One region of the Paenibacillus sp. J22P59 genome, then DNA from elsewhere that is predicted to be linked to it. Evidence: riboswitches for the same ligand, from Rfam matches in the RefSeq annotation. Region 1 holds a riboswitch; the other holds the start of a gene.

Region 1 (10,278 bases):
GTTCATTCAGCTTTTCCTGAATGGCTGCAGGAATATTTTTCTCACTCTGGAATGGATTCCCCGGTATCGCTTTCATCAGAAAAAAAGTAGCCGAAGCCAGTACGATGATCGATATCAACATAAACAACAGCTTTTTTAGAACGTAACGAACCACTCGTTATGGCACCTCCTTTATGAAGTCAAGATTCTGATTTTGGAATAAAGAAAGGGGATATACGCAGTCAATGCCGCATATATCCCGCTAACCATGGAAGAGCTAATTATTTCGCTTCTTTGTAGCCGCGAGTATAATCAATGTCGCCTTTGTAATCAATAAAGATGCCTTGGTAGCCTGGCTTCAGCATGTTCACACTGCTGTAGTAGAACAGCGGCATAACTGCACGGGAATCAATAAGAATCTTCTCTGCATCAGCCATTGCTTTCATACGCTCTTTTTGATCAGCAGTAGCATATGCCTTTTTAACGAGAGCGTCATATTCAGGTGAATTAAAGCCTGTGTTGTTGTTACCGCTGTACGAAGTGTACAGATCAATGAATGTCATAGGGTCATTGTAATCGGCACCGTTACCGCCGCGTGCTGCTTCAAAGTTCAGACGGTTACGGTTATCGATGAATACGCCCCACTCTTGGTTCTCAATGCTTGTGTTCACGCCCAGATTAGCTTTCCACATTGCTGCAATTGCTTCAGCAATTTTTTGGTGCTTCTCATTCGTGTTGTATGCCAGCTTGATTGTTGGCATTTCGCTTAGTCCAAGCTCTTTCAAGCCTTCAGCAAGCAGTTTCTTCGCTGCTTCATAATCTTCTTTGAAGTAATCATCTTTAAATTCGCTGCGGAAGTCTTCTTTCTCACCTTTAATGCCCGGTGGTACTAGACCATATGCAGGTGTTTCGCCGCCCAGTGCGACTTTTTCTGTAATGTTCTTACGATCTACTGCCATCGAAAGGGCCTGACGAATTTTCTCGTTGTTGAAAGGCGCCTCTTTCGTATTGAACATGTAGTAGTAAATGCTCGCTGTACCTTTAACTTGGAATTCCTCCGGATTGCTTTCTTTCAATGTCGCGTATTGATCGATTGGGATCAAGCCTGTAGGCATACCTGCAAAGTCAAGTTGACCCGTTTGGTACATGTTAAGCTCTGTACCGGAATCATTAACCATAGTGAAGTGTACTTTCGTAAATTTCACTTCGTCTTTTGCACGGTAGTTTTCATTAGGCGTAAGCGTCATTGTGGAGTTTTGCTGCCACTCGCTCATTTTGAAAGGACCGTTAGTAATCATTGTCGATACATCTGTTGCCCAAGCTTCATTCTCTTTCACCGTTTGATGAACCGGGAAATAAGTTTGGAAAGACATCAGGCTAAGGAAATAAGGCGTTGGAGAATTCAGCTTCACTTCGAGCGTATGCTCATCCAATGCTTTAACTCCTACATCGTCAGCAGTAACGCCTGCTGCGCCTGTGTTGTATTGCTCTGCATTCTTAATGTAGTACAGCTGGTAAGCATACGCTGCTGCTTCCGGCTTCAGGTTCGGGTCAAGCACACGTTTCCAAGAGAATTCGAAATCGTTAGCTGTAACCGGATCGCCATTGCTCCACTTTGCATTTTCATCAAGTGTGAATGTATATGTCAAACCGTCATCAGAGATTTTCCATTCTTTCGCTGTAGCTGGAAGGTCATTACCCTTCTCATCTTTGCGCAGCAAGCCTTCATACAAGCCACTCAATACTGTAGCGGATACTTGGTCCTGTACTTGTGCAGGGTCCAAAGTCGGCGGCTGCTCAGCCAGGTTCATTCTAAATTCTTGCTTAGCTGATCCTGCTTCGCCTTCGCCTGTTTCATTCTTAGGCGTACAGCCGACTGCGAGAATCGCCAGCACCAGCAGTACAGAGATAAGCGTAAAGCTAGATTTCTTCAACATAAAAATCCTCCCCTAGTTGTTTTGCATAAATGTAATAATATACCTATACATAAATATACAATTCGAAATAAAAGCTTATATACTGATTGCGTATTCAATTTTCCACTTTTACCAAATTATTTACATATGCTTATAGATATAATTATCACTACTTTAATCATAATTTAATATATATTTAACGTCAATCAATATACAATGCGATTCGCTTCTTTGTCAATTGACCAGATAATTCAAACAACTCACTGCTTATAGCATGCTTCAACAATTAAGCTTTATTCCCCTGGTAATAATTAGTTGAAACACCAATACAATAAAAAAACCTCCAAGCCTCGTATAAACGAGAGATTGGAGGTTCTTCCAGAAATAAACTTAGTACTTCAATTCAGGGTAAAGCGGGTATTGCGCAGTCAGATCGCGCACTTTGCCGCGAGCTTCAGACAATACAGCCTCGTCTTTAGGGTTTTTGAGAACAAGAGCAATCACTTCACCGATAATCCGCATAGCATTCTCATCCATGCCGCGGGAAGTAGCTGCAGGCGTTCCGAGGCGAATACCGCTCGTAACGAATGGGCTGGTTGGGTCGAACGGAATCGCGTTCTTGTTAGCTGTAATGCCTACTTCGTCAAGAACATGCTCTGCTTCTTTACCTGTAATGTTCAAGCTGCGCGTATCAACCAGCATAAGGTGATTGTCCGTACCGCCAGAAACGATATTGATGCCTTCTGCAATAAGCGTATCTGCCAGAACCTTCGCGTTGTTCACAACATTTTGTGCATATTCTTTCCAAGAAGGCTGAAGAACTTCGCCGAAAGCGACTGCTTTCGCTGCGATAATATGCATCAAAGGACCGCCTTGCGAGCCCGGGAATACCGCTTTATCAATAGCCGCAGCCCATTCTTTGCGGCATAGAATCATACCGCCGCGTGGTCCACGAAGCGTTTTATGTGTCGTTGTTGTGACAAAATGAGCATGCGGTACTGGGTTCGGATGCAGACCAGCAGCAACCAGACCAGCAATGTGAGCCATGTCCACCATGAACAATGCGCCAACATCCTGAGCGATTTTGCCCAATTTCTCGAAATCAATTGTGCGCGGGTAAGCACTTGCACCTGCCACGATCAAGCGAGGACGGTGTTTGAAAGCCGCTTTGCGGACTTCTTCATAATCGATTGTGAACGTGTCTTCATTCACGCCGTAAGCAACGAAGTTATAAAGCAGGCCGGATGCGTTAACCGGGCTACCGTGCGTCAAATGTCCGCCATGTGCCAAGTTCATGCCAAGAACGGTGTCGCCAGGCTTGAGGACAGCCAAGTATACCGCCATGTTAGCTTGAGCGCCGGAGTGCGGCTGTACGTTTGCATGCTCGGAGCCAAAAATTTCTTTTGCACGATCGCGGGCAATATTCTCGACAATGTCAACATGCTCGCAGCCGCCGTAGAAACGCTTGCCTGGATAGCCTTCTGCATATTTATTCGTCAAAGCAGAGCCCATCGCTTCAAGAACCGCTTCACTTACAATATTCTCTGATGCAATCAGCTCGATATTATCGCGTTGGCGCTGTAGTTCCAGTCCCATTGCCTTTAATACTTCCGGGTCTTGCTTACGTAGATTTTCCATTATGAATAGCCTCCTCAAATAATAAATAATTAGATAATACTGTTAGGAATCGTTCAACCTATGAAATCTGATCATTCATTAATCGCAAGTTCCTGACGTCTGCTCTGACGCCAGGCCGCTTTCCACAAGCTCATAGACAGCTCTGGCACCGCCAATCAGCTTCGGTCTTGTGACAGCCATCGTTACATGAGCAGAGCCAATACTGCGGATAGAAGGACGGACAGGGACAGCTACGCGGCGAAGATGCATGCCAATGAAGGTATCCCCTATATCTATACCCGCATGTCCTTGTACCGCCTCTACTAGACAGGGACTGGAGAACTGGCGGTAAGCATAGGCAGCCATCGAGCCGCCAGCCTTAGGAACAGGCACGGCAGCTACTTCCTCCAGCCCATACCGCTCAGCAGCCTCTCGCGGCAGAACTAACGCTCTATTCAGATGCTCACAGCATTGATAGACAGGATAGAAACCAATGTCTTGCCGAACCGCCTCAACTCCAGCATAGATTTGAGAAGCAGCCTCAACCGTACCCGATGTGCCTATTCGTTGCCCAAGCACCTCACTCGTACTGGTTCCAATGACAACAAGCTGACCTGCGACAATTCCTCCAGCTGTGACCAATTCCCGAACAATTTGTTCCACGTCACTTGCAATATGCGGAATAGCCTCTAATTGACTCATGTCAGGCGATCTCCTTTACGATAGCTCTATGGATGTACAGTATATTGCTGTTCGATTTGAGTCACTTTTTTAATTCTTCCTGCATGGCGTTCACCGTTAGAGAAGGGCGTCTCCAGCCATATGCGGACAATCTCTTGAGCTACTCCAGGTCCGATTACTCGTTCCCCCATTGCCAAGACGTTCGAATCATTATGATCGCGAGTCGCTTGTGCCGAGAAAAGATCATGCACAAGAGCACAACGAATCCCTGGTACCTTATTAGCGGCAATCGACATGCCAATGCCTGTACCACAAATTAATATCCCGCGGTCTGCACGGCCACTCGCTACGCGATCCGCTACAGGGAGCGCATAATCCGGGTAGTCTACCGACTGCGAGCAATCACAGCCCAAATCCTCAATTTCGTGACCTAAAGACAAGATAAATGGAACAATTTCATCCTTCAAACGGTAACCGCCATGATCAGCACCAATTGCAATTTTCAATGGTGACCCTCCTTCAAGGAGTACGCAAGCGTACTTCGTAAGTTTGTAGTTATGACTGTTATTATACCTAATTCCGTCCTAAAAGACGAAAAAAGAGCAAGACATGCTAATTAGCATGCTGCTCTTTGCCCAGGCGACCGGCCGTATGTTCCGATGCTCCACCGTGGTTACCCACTTCCGTCGCCAGTCACATCGGAAACCGTCTTTGTTCCCTTATCATAGCCGATCCTTACAGGAAAATCAATCGTTATACGCTCGTTATTCCTAAGGAAATTATTTATTCTCCAGCTTAACTAGCAGCTTGCGCAAGCCCTCTTCAATCTCTTTGGCACAGCTCTCATACATTGCTGGCGTGCCGCCAAACGGATCAACGATATCAAAGCTTGGGATACGCCGTTCCAGATGCAGCAATTGTGTCCGTTCCTCTGTCGTAAGATGCTGGCCCAATGCCTGCTTCATATGCATTTCTGTATATAATCTTTCCAGCTCTTGAATATCTGATAATACCGCAGTATCTTGATTCACGTATTCCTTGAGCGTATGGGTTTTGTCCACCACTTCGGGGAACCATTGCAATAAACCCCGTTTATGGCCTGAGGTCATTGTCAGAATCAGATCTGCCCAATTCACTGCTTCTTCACTTAATGCTCGAGATGAACGGCCATCATGCGCTATAGAACGAACGCGCAGGGTTTCTGCCGCATGCTCAGAGATCGACAATCCATCAATCGTAGATACGCCAGCCGAGCGCACTTCAATGCGCAAACCTCTCTGCTGAGCCATCTCCCTTAGCAGCGCTTCTGCCATAGGTGAGCGGCATGTATTCCCGGTACATACGAACAAGATGCGTGTCATGCTGCAAGCTCCTCTCATCAAAAAATAAATAAAAGCCCAAAAACAAATAAAACCGCTCCGCCAAGCGCTTCACCGTATCCACCCAAATTACGGCTTACCCGGCGCCCTAGCAATAAACCCATTATAGATAATAGACCACCGAAAAAACCGAACAATAGTACCGTCAGCAGCAGGTCGGCAGCGAACATGCCAAGCGTCACCCCCACGGAGAAGGAATCGACACTTACACCTAATGCGAATAGCACCGCACCCCAGTTGCTTCGGGGGTTAAAGGACTGCACCCCTTCTCCCTTCAGGGAGCTGTAGATCATGTGCCCGCCCAGTAATACTAATAATATACCCGCAGCCGTCGTCGCCACATCACCGAGCAAGCCGCTGACGAACTGCCCCATGAACATGCCCCCTAGCGGCATGATAATATGAAATAAGGCAATAATTGTGCTTAGCCGTAAAATATCTCGAAGGCGTATCCCCTTCAGGCCAATTCCGATACCAAGTGAAAAAGCATCCATCCCAAGCGCAACGGCCATTATAAGCAGCGTCACAAACTGTCCGGTATGCAAAGTACTCTCCATCACAATCTACCGCCTCCATGTCCACATCCGTTCTTTAACCAAACATATGCGGACAAGGAGGCAAAGATACTACTGCTTGTTCAAACTATACGTAAAAAATGCGGTTGCCCGCAGCTTTGGTTAATCGGTTCATCAAAGCCTTTCCGATTCCCTCTTCCAGACAAGCTTCCGCCCAGATTCGATTCACGCCATCTGTATCGAACTGCCTGAGAGCAGCATACAGACGCTTGGCAGCTTCTTCAGGATGCTCTTCGCTGCCTAGTGATAATACCTTATCTGCATCGTAGGCTTGGACTCTCTCGTCAAAGGCAAGTACACCGGTCATCTCACCGCTTCGCTTTGCCTGTCCAATCTGCTCTTGAATATAGGCGATTACTGCAGCCCGTTCTCCACGAACAATCTGCATCTCGCCCTGAGGCGCATAATGCGTATACTTCATTCCCGGAGAACGAGGCGCCTCAACCATTGCTGTCTCTGCCTCTGGCGCATCAATATACGCAGCTGGCACAGCTTTGTTAAGCTGCTCTATGGTCACGCCGCCTGGCCGCAAGATTCGGATCGTATGCTCGCCTTGCAGCTCCACCACGGTAGATTCAAGCCCTACACCTGTTGGGCCGCCATCTACAATGCCGTCAATCTTGCCCGCCAGGTCTTCTAGAACATGCTCAGCCAACGTGGGGCTAGGCCTGCCTGACCGATTGGCGCTCGGAGCAGCGACTGGACAGCCTGCATGCCGAATCAGCTTAAGTGCTGCTTCATGATCAGGCATGCGAATGCCTACGGTTGTCAATCCCGCTGTAACCAGCGGTGATAAAATGCCACTCCTGATCGGCAGCACAATCGTAAGCGGACCTGGCCATAGCCTATCCATCAGTTGCTTCGCCAAATTCGAATAAGGCAGGACTAGTTCATCAAGCTGACGGATATCTGCAATATGTACAATAAGCGGATTATCCGACGGCCGTCCTTTTGCTAAGAAAATCCGTTCCACAGCAGCCGTATTCCTGGCATCTGCCCCCAGACCATACACCGTCTCGGTCGGAAATGCGACCAAGCCCCCTGAACGCAGCAGCTCTGCCGCTTCCTCCAGCCGACCTTCGACTTCTCCGTCGTCCTCGATGACGGGCCACACCTTCGTCGTTGTCATTTTCAATTATCCAATCCTTGCTATCATGAATTAATAGATGCCGCTATTATATCATATGCCGCTCCGCTTGCAGAGCAGATTAACCAATTGCAAGCCCTGATCTATGAGAATAGGCCCTTCAACCATTGGATAATAGTTTGAAGCAATTCCCACAGGAAAAACTTCGCCTCAGGAGCCTGCCCTTCTTCCGCTTTCGCTTGTGCAGCGCTATCGGAATCATTTGCTTGCTGCACTTTAGCATCCTTCGTACCAGCTTCCGTCTTAGCTTTGCCGCCTTCTGCAGCAGTCTCTTTCACTTCTAAGGAAGCTGTTTGTACTTTTGTCTCGGCAGACGCTGTCGCTTCTCCGGTAGCTGCATCAATGAAACAGAGCGGCGGGAACAAGACACACCACCAGTTTTGCCCGTTTCCTTCACCAAGCGTAACCAGCAACGCTTCATAATCGCCTGCGGGATATACTTCTTTGCCGTACATTTTTGTCGGGAAAGGAACCATGCCCAGCTCCGCTTTATACGCGTAGTCAAAGCCTCTATTTTTCAAGGTATCTCCTACGATTGTCTCAATCTCATCCATATGGTCAAGCAGCGTCTGCCGCGCTTCTTCGATTGTTTGAGGACCAGTCACCCAACTATTCATTGCTTCTACGATAGCATCACGAACGACGCGTTTCACCGCTTGATCAGCAGGCGCATCAGAATTCGCCAATATACGAAGACGGATAGATTCTGCGGGAATAGATCCACTTGCCACAGCAGCATCATTCTGCTGAAGCTCCCAGCTCATAACAAGAATAATAAGAGCACAAAATAGAAGACCATACGACCTGCGAATAGAAAAACGGGAATGATAGCGGGACATATTACACAAGCTCCTCTCGTTGCACCCGTCGGTGCTTCAGCTTGCGTTCCGGAACGTATCTATCCGTTAGTATGTCCGCCATTCCCATTCTATAAACCTATCAAATCAAATCTATTTCATTTCCAATTACAAGATTAGCCCATCTAGGAGATTAGCTCGCCGTCATTTTAAGATGCCGTTCCGCAGTTACTCTATCAACTAGACTTCAACTACAAGCGAGCAATACGCAAAAATAACCTTCAAAGCCACTGTGAAAGTGGCAGAAGGTTATTATTCACCCATTACTTCTTATGAATCAGAAGGGAACATCTCCAAATTAGCTTAGGGAACAGGATTATAAGGAATGGCTTATCGCTATGACATGGCGTTCAATGCCGCCATAGTCCGTAATAATCCGAATATCCTCCCATTCACCAAGAGAGCGCAGCAATTCCGCAATCTCTCTCGCCTGACCCATGCCTAGCTCGAAAGCGACAATACGAGGGATGTTCAGCAGCGCAGGAAGCTGCTGGACCATACGGCGATATGGGTCAAGCCCATCCACTCCGCCGTCCAGCGCGAGCCGCGGCTCATAATCGCGCACCTCGCGCTGCAAGCCCGCCAGATCATCCTCCGGTATATACGGAGGATTAGAGACGAGCACGTCGACGCGCTGCTGCGCAAACGGTGCCAGCAGGTCGCCCTGCACGAATGAGAGGCGGTTCTCCGCCTCATGTCGCTTCGCGTTCGTGCGGGCGACAGCCAGCGCGTCCGGCGATAGATCGGACGCGCTCACGCGCCACAGCGGACGCTGCGCAGCCAGCGTCACGCCGATGGCGCCGCTGCCAGTGCCGACATCCACCACCGTCGGCACCTCCGCTCCTGAAGGCGGCCATAGCTCATCGGCCGCCGCAAGCACTGCCTCGACAAGCAGCTCCGTCTCAGGCCGTGGAATCAACACCGCCGGCGTCACTGTGAATGGACGCCCATAGAACCATTGCTCGCCAATAATATATTGCACAGGCTCGCCCGCCGCTTTGCGGCGAATGACGCGCTCCCAGTCCTCATAGCGCTCAACTGGAAATGGCTCGCTCCAGTCCCGGAGCAAGGCAGCACGATCAACCTCCAGCACATGCATCAAAAGCAGCTCAGCATTGGAGCGAGCCTCATCGACTCCCTCTTCCGTCAAAAACGAAGAAGCCTGCACGCAGGCTTCTCTAATAGTGAATGGCAGCAAGAACAATTGCCGCCCGTCTGTATGTTCGCTCATCTTCCCAGCGTCCCTTCTCTCGTGCTTGCTTACAAGTTAGTTCAGCTCTTTATCAAGCAGATCCGCTTGTTCCGCAATCGTCAGTGAAGATACAATCTCCGACATATCACCGTTCATCACTTGATCCAGCTTATGCAGAGTCAAGCCGATACGGTGATCAGTTACACGGCTTTGAGGGAAGTTATACGTACGAATCCGCTCGCTTCGATCGCCAGTACCAACCTTGCTCTTCCGCTCGCCAGCATACTTCGCTTCCTCTTCTTGGCGGCGAATATCATAGATACGTGCCCGCAGAACCTGAAGTGCCTTCGCCTTATTGTCATTCTGTGATTTGCCATCTTGGCAAGTCGCCATAATGCCAGTAGGAACATGCAATACGCGTACAGCCGACTTGGTCGTATTAACGGACTGGCCGCCTGCGCCGCTTGAACAGAAAGTATCAACCCGGATGTCTTTGTCTAGAATCTCGATCTCGACCTCTTCAACCTCAGGCATAACCGATACGGTTGAAGTGGAAGTATGGATACGTCCTCCCGACTCAGTCACAGGTATACGCTGCACTCGGTGAGCACCGCTCTCGAACTTCAGCTTGCTGTATGCGCCTTTGCCAGTGATCATGAAGATGACCTCCTTGAAGCCGCCCAGATCATTCTCGCTAAGGTCCATAAGCTCTACACGCCAGCCTTGTGCATCAGCGAACTTCGTGTACATCCGATATAGATCCGATGCGAACAAAGCCGCCTCGTCACCGCCAGCAGCTCCACGAATCTCGACAATTACGTTCTTATCGTCATTCGGGTCTTTAGGCAGCAATACGATCTTAATGTGCTCTTCCAGCTCTTCCTTGCGTGAAGACAATTCATCAATCTCCATCTTCACCATCTCACGCATTTCCT
Region 2 (10,278 bases), on a different contig from region 1:
GAAGAGCTGCTGCTTTTGTTAGTCCACGAACCGCAAATTTCGTATCCGTGTAACCAACTGCTCCACCAACAAGACCATTCATGGAAGAAATATTAACGATAGATCCATTTCCTGTCTTTTTCATAGAATCAGCCGTTGCTTTAATGCCCAGGAATACAGAAACTTGATTGATTTCAACAATTTTTCTGTAGTCTGCTTCTGTCATGTCAAAAATCGATTTGCTCATGCTAATGCCTGCATTGTTCACGAGTACGTTAACAGGACCAAATGCCTTTTCTGTTTCTGCAACAACAGTCTCCCAATCAGCTGCTTTTGTTACATCTTGCTTCACGAACTTAACATTTTCTCCAAGCTCTGCTGCCAAAGCTTGTCCGCCCTCTTCATTCAAATCGGTGAAAACAACTTTTGCACCTTCGCTTGCGAATTTACGAACATGAGATTCGCCCATACCGCGAGCGCCACCTGTAATAATGACTACTTTACCTGCTAAACGATCCATTTCATCTAACTCCTTTAACGTTAAAATTTTTAATATAATATATTATACTACAAAACAATATGATATCAAAACATTATCCTTGTGTATAGATTAATCATCAATTAATCAGGGATAATTAAAAACATTTATTCATATATTTGGAAATTAATAAGCACAACTCATACATATGCCCGTCTTTAATTATTATGCGCAATGATAGTCGTAAGCATTCATAAATAATCATTAAACATTTCAGTGAGAACAACGATTCAAAAGGATTTAATCGGGAGATGAATAAAAGCTTTGGTGTAGTGCAGGCTTTTTTGTAGGGGTGATACAGGGGGAAGGGAAGATGGATAGTACGAAGAGGCTCTGATGCTTTTCATTTATGTATATCTGCCCTCTTCGCTTGAAGGATGTCATTTTTCTAAAATTTAATTATTTTAAAGCAAGTCTCCTACGAGTTTGGCTTGCTTGTCCAGCTCACGTGCAGCTTGGCCAATTCCCGTAAATTCATCAACAGCTTGCTGGGTACTCATCTCGCTATCTGATATGACTATTCGTGTCCGCTTTAGTCCTTTGGAGATTTCCAGCACCTGAGCAGCAATATCCTGAAGCGTAGCGTTTACTTCCTTCGTAGCTTCTTCTGTCTGATTAGCCAGCTTGCGAACCTCGCTTGCCACCACGTTAAATCCGAGACCATACTCTCCAGCATGTGCAGCCTCTATTGCTGCATTCAGAGCAAGCAGCTTGGTTTGCGAAGCAATCTCTGAGATGGCTTTTGTCGTTTTCTGGATAGCGCCGGCTTTATGCTCCATCAATTGGAGAACATGCATATTATCATCCGATTCCTTAACGATCTTATCAATTGCTGAAGTTATTCGGTGGCTGCTTAAAACCCCTTCATCCGCACGCTTCAAGAGATCCTCTGCCATTTGCTTCAGTTCTTTGGTGAATGCAGCGGCCGTATTTTCTCGGCTCGTAATATCCGTTGCGATCTTAAGAACTGCCACGATTTGGCCTTCTGAATTCGCAATTGGGGTATAGGTCGCCTCTAACCATCGGATATGCTGATTCTTCGTGATACGCATTATTTTCTCCTGGAAGGGATTGCCGCTCTTCAAATCATTCCACAGCTTCACATACTCAGGACTATTCACATACTCCGCAGTGCAAAACTGTCGATGAGTAAGCCCTGACATTTCTACTGGTTCATATTCCATAGCCTTAGCAAAATTGTCATTAGCCCATAACACCTTTCCATGGATATCGAATTCAATCATGGCCAATGTATGCTCGATTGCCGCTAATACTGCATTCCCATCCAATACCTGAGTGCTGGCATATCCGCTATTCGTTATCATGCTGAGGTTCCACCTTATAATTGTAATTGTACAATTTTGCATAGTATTACAACGGAACTATATACGATTTTTGCAATCAGCACAACAATTAATTTCCATATAATTATAGATGTTGAATAATGCGAATGCAGCGTGTGCAACAATAATAAAACTTATTAATCCTTCTCCTTCTTTGTTCAACACTAATGGGGGTGATTTACTAAGAAGGAGAAGGCAAAGACGTAATAAAGTCTAACACCTTACATGCTTTCGTTTGAAGCCAATCTGCCCTTTATCTATTGCCTTTTGAATATTAGCAGAGGCGTTCAAGAGCTTGCTCTTGGCAGTGCCGCTATTGACCTCTACCGGGCCGACCTCCTTAGCGATCTCGACCGCTTTATCATGGAGAGGCTGATAGGATACTCCGACCGTGTAAATGAAACTATTCATTGCATATTTCGCGCGTTCGGGCGCATTGTGGATCGTATTTTTAACTTGTTCCAGCATATTAGCAAGCTTCTCTTCGGAAAATTCACTATCTGGACGATTGCCGAGCAGCCAGCAATAACAGCTCCAGCCCGCCGACATTCGCAGCTCTATATCGCTTGCAATCCATTTATCAGAAACCTCTTGTGCAATATCCGCTTCTGCCAAAGTGACTGCAACGACAAAATCCGATAGCATATAAAAATAAGCTCCATCTATCCATCGTTCAAAATCCGCCTCAGTCATTGCCTGTGGCTCTGCGATCACTCCGGCAAAATACATGGCATCATAATTCCCTGTAGCATAGAGTTGCTCAGCCAATGGTTGATTCAGCTTAGTTTTCCTTAAGATCGGCTTCATTGCACCTGTAGCCACCCCAAAAAGCGGCTCATGCGCACCATTAGACTGATATATCTTCTTAGTGCGTTCCTTTCCTAGGGCTTCAAGCTCCTGCATAACCGCTTCCAGATTCATTGTTCCACTTCCCTCATGCTGAATTTCCCTTACAGGGACTCTACTTCAAATATAGCATAAGTAATCCAATGAAATGAAATCGGGATCAAGACCGCAATAGCATATTCTTCTATTCACAATGCTTGTGTTTAACAGCTCTCTACACAAACAGTTTCGAATTTTTTATGTAGTTTCAATTTGTCGAAATCGAAGTGTAGTATGGGTAATCCATCTTTTCTTGAACCTGCTGCACTACCGCTTCATTTGTAAGTGATTCTATGAAATACAGCCCCAGATCAATAGAAGCCGACACTCCACCGCCTGTGAAAATATTACCGTCTCTAACAAAGCGCTGCTTGACTACTTCTCCACAATAAGGAGTTAACAGCTCATAAGCAGAAGGATTTGTAGTTGCTGTTTTCCCAGCTAGAAACCCTGCAGCTCCCAGAATTAAAGCACCTGTACAAACCGATATTTTATACTCCACCTCTCGTGCAGTCTGAATCCATGCTATAAACTCGTTATCAAATCTAAGCCGCCTAGTAGCTAATCCTCCGGGAATAAAGATCAGATCATAGACCGACAGATCAGGACAGACATGGTCAATTCTTATCGTCAATCCTCTATCATCGGTGACTTGCTCTTTGTTTGAACAGAAATCCCATGACACATTTTCTTTTATCTTCAGAATACCCAACCATGTTACAGCTTCATAAAAACCTACAAAATCTAACGTTGTCATCTCATCGAACAAAATATAAGCCATTTTCATCCCATACACCTAACCTTTCCTCGTGTGAAATAAAAAAAAGCATCTGATCTAAGATCAAATACTTTGCCCAGGCGTACGACGCTATGAATATGTACTCCCTCGTGGTTATCCACGTTTACGCCAGTTGTACATACCAAATATTTACTATATTGTATTCCGAAGGACTATGTAAATCAAGCAAAAATTTGCATATATACAACATGGATCATCCAACACAAAAAGACCGGATTCCCATTTAATCACGAAACATTAGAATAACTCTATATTCAGATAATTCATTTCTACTTTGTAATAATTCAGGACTAGCCCCTATGGGATATTCGGAAAAGTCCCTTGAGCGCATTTCTCGCATATTCCCCTTCTTCACCAGCTCCACGAACGATATTTCTGAAATCGGTATTATCTGTAATTTGATCAATGTTGCCGATTAAGCGTCTGTCAGCAAACTGGCGGATATTCTCATCTACAACCTGCTCCAAAATCATTCCTGCGATTTCTTCTCCATGCATGACTTTGAAGGGACGATCATAGAAGTATGACACCTCATTAGAGATGAGCTCGGTAATTTCTAATCCATTATGCATGCTTGATAAAAGCTTATAAGCATTATTAAATGCGCCCTCACGTTCTCTCCAAGCAGTCGCCGTCTGAGCTTCCCAAAGATAAGGCAGCAATTGATCCGAGCATTTCAACTGTTTAAATGCGGTGCCAAACCATTTTGGGTATGGAGCATACTGACGTTCCATTAGAAAACAGAGATTGATGATATCGCGGACAATACGTGAAGCAATAATAGCAGAGCCAAGTTCATCGCCTGCAAAACCCGCACGAAGCATCAAGTGTTCTTCTTGCCCGATTCGTTGCCAATTGGATGCCATTAGGTATAACCAAATATCATGGGGATAATAGCTGAATTGCTTGCGTAATGATGAGAGCAGACCCCTATCATCCCTATAAATTGCCCCTTTTGTTATCTCGAGGAGCGACTGCGAGGGGAGTGATAGCCAATCCTCTAATCCCAAAGATTCATTTATGTTAACACCTAAGTAATTTTCGATAAACTCCGGCAACGTTGTAATAACGCTCTTTCTTATATCAACCAGAAAGCCATAAAACGATTTGGGCACTCGCTCACTCAGAGATTGTCTTATCTGTTCGGAGCAATCAATATCTTCATTACTAAGAAAAAGATATACTCTTGGCCCCCAATCATGATCGGTTGACATTTCTGTATCATAGCCCAGCACTTCACTCCCCGGACCAAGCAAAGCAGAGGAATATCGTAAATCCGGAAAAGCATCTGAGAGTATAGGCTCAACAACCTCCGTATGAAATCGCCGACATAATTCCATCCCTGTAATAAAGGACATTCATCATAGCTCCTATCCTATTTCATTTTCAAAAATACATAATGTAAACTCACTACAACAAAATCCATTTATCAGTTAGATTATATCAAAATGAATATAATGAGCATAAAGCTCTATTGAATCCAAATATTACATTATGTTACATTTTGATTGTAACTTCCGTTTGAGCAGTCGCTGCATCAAAAGCAACGGAAGTGCTTGTGTTAAGGATTTAACAAATTCATAGGAAGAAAGGATTGAGAGAAAAGTGAGAAAAAAATGGCTATCTCTTATGTTAGTAATGGTAATTGCATTGGTTATTCCGTTGTCGGTGGCATCTGCCAATGCGAGTCAATCCATCACAGGTTCAGGCAAACTAAATATTCATATCGACGCCGTATCAGATTCTGAATATGGTCCTGTTTTATGGTATCAGTTCCAAGTGAAGAACAGTTCAGGAGTTGTAGTCTATTCTGGTTATAATGGTGGCACTCCAAGTGGAAGCGTGAACAACCTTCCTTATGACACTTATACCATTTATGTAACTACTAATGCATGGACGGGTATTAACAGCATCCTTTTGTCTTTCACTCCATAATTTTAATAACAAATCACATAGCTATACTTTAATAACAGCCGAAACGAACCTTCGTTTCGGTTTTTTTAGCTCTTCTTTTTGTGGATATACGAGAATGAGTTGAATGAACAGATCAGCAGCCATTCACTGTAAATCACATCCCATATCCTCCAGTTTGTAACCTACTCGGGCACAATGATTTGATCTTTCTCCGGCATAGTCCTCCCATCCATATCTTTAAAATATAGTGGCAGACCTTCAGCGAAAATAGGCATTAACGTTTGGGTTGGGTCTTGACGCTGATGATGAATATGTAAATGCGGTTCAGAGGTTGACCCACTATTACCTACACGTCCAATCAAGTCGCCGGGCTTCACACGATCGCCTGCTTTAACGGTTATACTATCCTTTTTCAAATGGTTGAGAAGCAACCTACAACGCTCTTTTCTTGAAGCGGCCATATTACAGTTACAGATGGAGAGCTTTTATCTATGCTTGAAGGATAAGCGAACTTTATAATATTTAAGGTAAGGAGAATCGGAAAAATCAAAACAGCACTTAATGCAAACGATATGAGATTGCGAAAAATCGTTTTCTTTTTTATAAGTCGAATAATAATAAATATGATGCTAGAAATTGCCCCTACTAAGCCGACAAACGGCAAAAACATCTTTAGCAGACTCCATGAGACAGCACCAGATAAACCTTGAATAAAGAACACAGAAATCCACAATATGCTTATAAATAACGCAGTAACCAAATTGAATATGCCTATGCTTTTCATCCTTTTGCCCATATCCCCTACTCACCTCGATTTCACATTGCAGTTTGTTACATATAAATAAGATCTAGCAAAACTGCTCGAATTCTCCGAAAGGCTATGCTTCCGCACATAAAAACCTTCCCTTCTCAATTGTTACCTATCAGTATAATACTTCCAAAATGATTTTTAAATTACTTTAGTATAAATTTAATCCATATTACGTGTGGAGTAGACTTTTTTTTGCAAAGTAGGCTTTACATTTTGTGCAAAGCAAACTATACTAAATATGCAAAGCAAACATTGCAAAGGTGTGGTAAATTGAAAACACGAATTCCCGAACTACGCAAGCAGCACAAGCTTTCTCAGGAAGAATTGGGGTTAGCCGTCGGCGTGACTCGACAGACGATCACTTCGCTTGAAGTGGGAAAGTACACAGCCTCACTTGTGCTTGCATACAAAATCGCTAAGTATTTCGGACTGACAATTGAAGAGGTATTTGATTTCAGCGAAACGGAGGAAATGTAATGAATACGTATAAAGAAAAAATGCGAATCCGCACAAACCTGGTATCACTTGTAGCAATAGCTGCTGCGTTAATTTATGTGGTGCTGACGCTCTACCGTGACCATCTGCCCGTTCTCCCCAGCTTTATCAAAGGCTTTCACACCGGGGCTTTCATCGGCCTTGAGGTAATAGCAGCCTTTTATTTAGGCAAATGTATGAGGATCAGAAATGACGAGGCTGCGATGAAAAAGATGTACATTGCGGAAAACGATGAGCGAACCGGACTGATTATCCGCAATGCAAGTACGCTCGGTATAAGCGTTATCTTCATCGTACTTGGCGTTGCCGCCATCGTCTCCGGCTTCTTTAGCTCCACAGTCTTCTTTACTTTAGTAGGCAGCCTGTTGTTTGCTTTAATTGTGTTCTATGGCCTGTGGGTCTATTATGCCAAAAAGCTTTAACACCGGCGGGCCGTTACGGTCCGCTTTTCATGGCTGACATATTGGTATCCTCGACTTCTTCAATTAAATAAGTTTCATAAGGTAGCCTAAATGTTTACGAAGCTCCTTCTTATCCAATTTAACCGACAGCGAAGCTCCATCCGTACATGCAGCCATTCCGACCATCGCAGCCTGAGTCCAGCAAAGCACATTTTTTCAGGTTAAAATCAAATATATTTATTTTTCAATTGATCGCTGCCAACTCCACCAATCACCATTAAAATGAGTGGAGCAAAATTGGTTACTGCTTTCGGTAATCCCTCTAGTATAAGAATATTTGTTCCTACAAAATGATTTAAAGCGACAATGATTATTTTTGACACTAATAACAAAACACCTAATAAGAACATACTATCAAACAAAACTTTCCACTTTGGATATGCCAATTGCTTACTATCTTGAATTACTTTCTCTTTCAACTCTGCATCACTCCTTAATAGTTCGTCAATTGTAATACCAAATAAATCACTCAAATCGATGATTACCTCAATACTTGGATAGTTTTTTCCTGTCTCCCATTTAGAAACGGACTGGCGACTAACATGGATCTTTTCAGCGAGCTCTGTTTGTGACCAGCCTTTTTTCTCTCTTTCTCTTTTTAAACGTTCACTAAAAATCATAGTTCTCATCGCCTCTCCCTACAATTTCAGTATTAAAGAAGTGTGTAAATGAAGTAAAGCTAGTTCTAGGTGCATCAAGGCGCAACCTCTAGTTGCCACCTATAATACCCCTAGTATATTGACCACTTTCCCCGCCGCAGCTAATAATAATGGGCTGATTTTCAGATCCGATCTGCGCAGTGTTGCTAGGCTTAAGTTGACCGTTACGCATGTGATCTTCTTTCATTCACATGAAAGGTGGCATCCACACCGGTCTTCCTGTACTGCAGCTGTTCCCATCCCATGGCCATTCTAAAAAAAATGGCTGGCTCCCAAGGTGGTGAAGGAATGTCATGTACAATTTAATGAACACATTTGCTCTATTCCAAGGCTCAGACAGATAAAAAGGAGCAACAGTGAAGCTATCTTCAGTAGTGGAGAAGCTTGGTTTCCGACTACTGAAGATAGCTTACTTTATTTCTAATACACCTCGAGATTAAACCTATTTTTACGAAAAACGCTTCCTAAAATAAGGTAAGCTCTTCATATGCCGTCTACAGCGTAAGGGATAGAGCGCTTAGAAGTTAAGGAAAGAGGCTGTCCCAAAAATCATCTTCATGACTTTTGGGGCAGCCCCTTCTCATTTGCTAAAATATATCAATCCAAAATCAGAAAACTTCGTCCCCCAGACCTTAGGAGGACAAAGTTTTCGTATAGCCACCCCAGCTTCATTACTATGTCGCCGTTTTCTTACCAAATGCAGCGCATTTCTTAGCGGCCTCTCAGAGCATGCTCGATTCGCTTATCTGGCACGAACCAGATTACGGCAACGAGTACGAAAAAGAAGCCAGATATCCAAGGACTCACATATGCGGTCAAGCTCGCGATCAAGTAGAGCAAAGGAGACAACCTCCCCTTCCAGTCTTTTCCTATCGCTGCTACGAAGGAGGAATCGCCGGAATGCTGGTTAGTAATCGCACGCTGAAGCAGCCAGTATGAGAGTGCCGCGAGTAGAAGAATAATACCATACAGCGCCGTTGGAGTAGCGGCAAAATGGCTTTCCCCCATCCAAGCTGTTGTGAACGGAATAAGGGATAACCAGAAGAGAAGCAGCAAGTTAAGCCACATCAACCGCCCGTTCATCGTTCTAACCATGTGCAGCAGATGATGATGATTGTTCCAGTAGATGCCGACATATATGAAACTGAAGATATAACTAAGAATCTTTGGACCGATCCCTATCAGTGCTTGCCAGTCATGGCCTTCCGGCACTTTGAATTCCAACACCATGATCGTAATGATAATCGCCAGTACGCCATCGCTGAATGCTTCCATTCGATTGGCTTTCATCATATTTCACCTTTTCTCGCTTTTCGCGCTCTTTTAACCTTCTCTACACCACAGTAACTTTGCATAAAATGCTTCCTCTCGTCAAGCAAAACTTTTACGTATTCGATCATAAAATAAAGATTACCACTTGCTTTCCTTCCCTATTTCCTCAATGATCACCTTAACCCCTTCATTTATCTGCTCCGGCTGTGTCTGGGAGATGCTGATCCGCAAGAACTTTTCTCGCTCCAGGTAATTTGATAAATAGAATCCTTTGCCAGACACGACACTAATTTTCCTCCCAACAAGCCGCTTTATGAGACGTTCTATGTTAATCTTCGAACTCAGCTTGAAATGCGTATAAATGCCTGAACGAATGTGGGGCACTTCAATTAACCCTTGTACATTGTACCGTTCCACTGACTCGTTCAAAGCCCGCATTCGCGAATCGTACAAGCTGACTATTTTGTGCTTGTGCCGTTCATACATGCCATTCTTGATATACACTTCGAGCGCTGCCTGAGACAACAGCGAAGTGTCGGGGTATATTTTGTAGGCATGAAATGTCTTAAGCAGCCGTTCCGGCAATACAATTGCGCCCACCCTTAGGCCCGGAAAGATAATTTTGGAGAAGCTCTTCAAATAAATGACATTCGAGCCTCCATCGTAAGCGTAGATGGGATCGAATTGCCGCTCTATACCCAAGTCGGCCATGTAATCGTCCTCCAAGATGAATACATCGTATTTGCCAGCCAATCTGGCGATGGCCCTTCTCTCTTCTACGCTATAGGTTGTGCCGAGCGGGTTATGATATCTTGACATTGTATAGAAAAATTTGATTTCGCCGCTTTTGAACCTCTGTTCTAATTCCCGTAAATCAATACCTGCCGCCGTACGAGGGATGCCATATACCGGTATACCCTCCCTCTCCAGAAATCGCAAATAGATATCGTAAGTCGGCTGTTCTACCAAAATCGCTTTTTTTCCGTTTGGAAACGGCATTTTTGCCAATATTTCAAGCGCTTGCTGCGCTCCTGAGGTGACAATGATCCGCTGCGCGGTGGCGAACACTTGGTCATTAGCCAAATGGGAAACAAGCGTGTGGCGAAAGGATTCCAGCCCTTG

What was found. A riboswitch is a leader RNA that binds a small molecule or an ion and turns the genes downstream of it on or off. The one in region 1 is predicted to bind ZMP and ZTP.
Region 2: another riboswitch for ZMP and ZTP. It lies ahead of AC50YO_RS12300 (DJ-1/PfpI family protein); the one in region 1 lies ahead of rpiB (ribose 5-phosphate isomerase B).

The regions. Positions count from the first base shown of each region.
Region 1 is NZ_JBXENX010000010.1:149,171-159,448, forward strand. It holds gene AC50YO_RS18465 (ABC transporter permease) at 1-154, opposite strand, end outside; gene AC50YO_RS18470 (peptide ABC transporter substrate-binding protein) at 261-1,916, opposite strand; gene glyA (serine hydroxymethyltransferase) at 2,286-3,533, opposite strand; gene AC50YO_RS18480 (TIGR01440 family protein) at 3,612-4,214, opposite strand; gene rpiB (ribose 5-phosphate isomerase B) at 4,241-4,699, opposite strand; ZMP/ZTP riboswitch at 4,820-4,900, opposite strand; gene AC50YO_RS18490 (low molecular weight protein arginine phosphatase) at 4,973-5,554, opposite strand; gene AC50YO_RS18495 (manganese efflux pump MntP) at 5,572-6,129, opposite strand; gene AC50YO_RS18500 (L-threonylcarbamoyladenylate synthase) at 6,215-7,276, opposite strand; gene spoIIR (stage II sporulation protein R) at 7,378-8,133, opposite strand; gene prmC (peptide chain release factor N(5)-glutamine methyltransferase) at 8,468-9,382, opposite strand; gene prfA (peptide chain release factor 1) at 9,419-10,278, opposite strand, start outside.
Region 2 is NZ_JBXENX010000006.1:166,549-176,826, reverse strand. It holds gene AC50YO_RS12315 (glucose 1-dehydrogenase) at 1-499, opposite strand, end outside; gene AC50YO_RS12310 (methyl-accepting chemotaxis protein) at 922-1,842, opposite strand; gene AC50YO_RS12305 (DNA alkylation repair protein) at 2,074-2,781, opposite strand; gene AC50YO_RS12300 (DJ-1/PfpI family protein) at 2,954-3,532, opposite strand; ZMP/ZTP riboswitch at 3,591-3,670, opposite strand; gene AC50YO_RS12295 (DUF4037 domain-containing protein) at 3,835-4,902, opposite strand; gene AC50YO_RS12290 (hypothetical protein) at 5,174-5,479, shown strand; gene AC50YO_RS12285 (M23 family metallopeptidase) at 5,641-5,889, opposite strand; gene AC50YO_RS12280 (helix-turn-helix transcriptional regulator) at 6,540-6,746, shown strand; gene AC50YO_RS12275 (hypothetical protein) at 6,746-7,186, shown strand; gene AC50YO_RS12270 (helix-turn-helix domain-containing protein) at 7,393-7,845, opposite strand; gene AC50YO_RS12265 (TMEM175 family protein) at 8,596-9,174, opposite strand; gene AC50YO_RS12260 (aminotransferase-like domain-containing protein) at 9,295-10,278, opposite strand, start outside.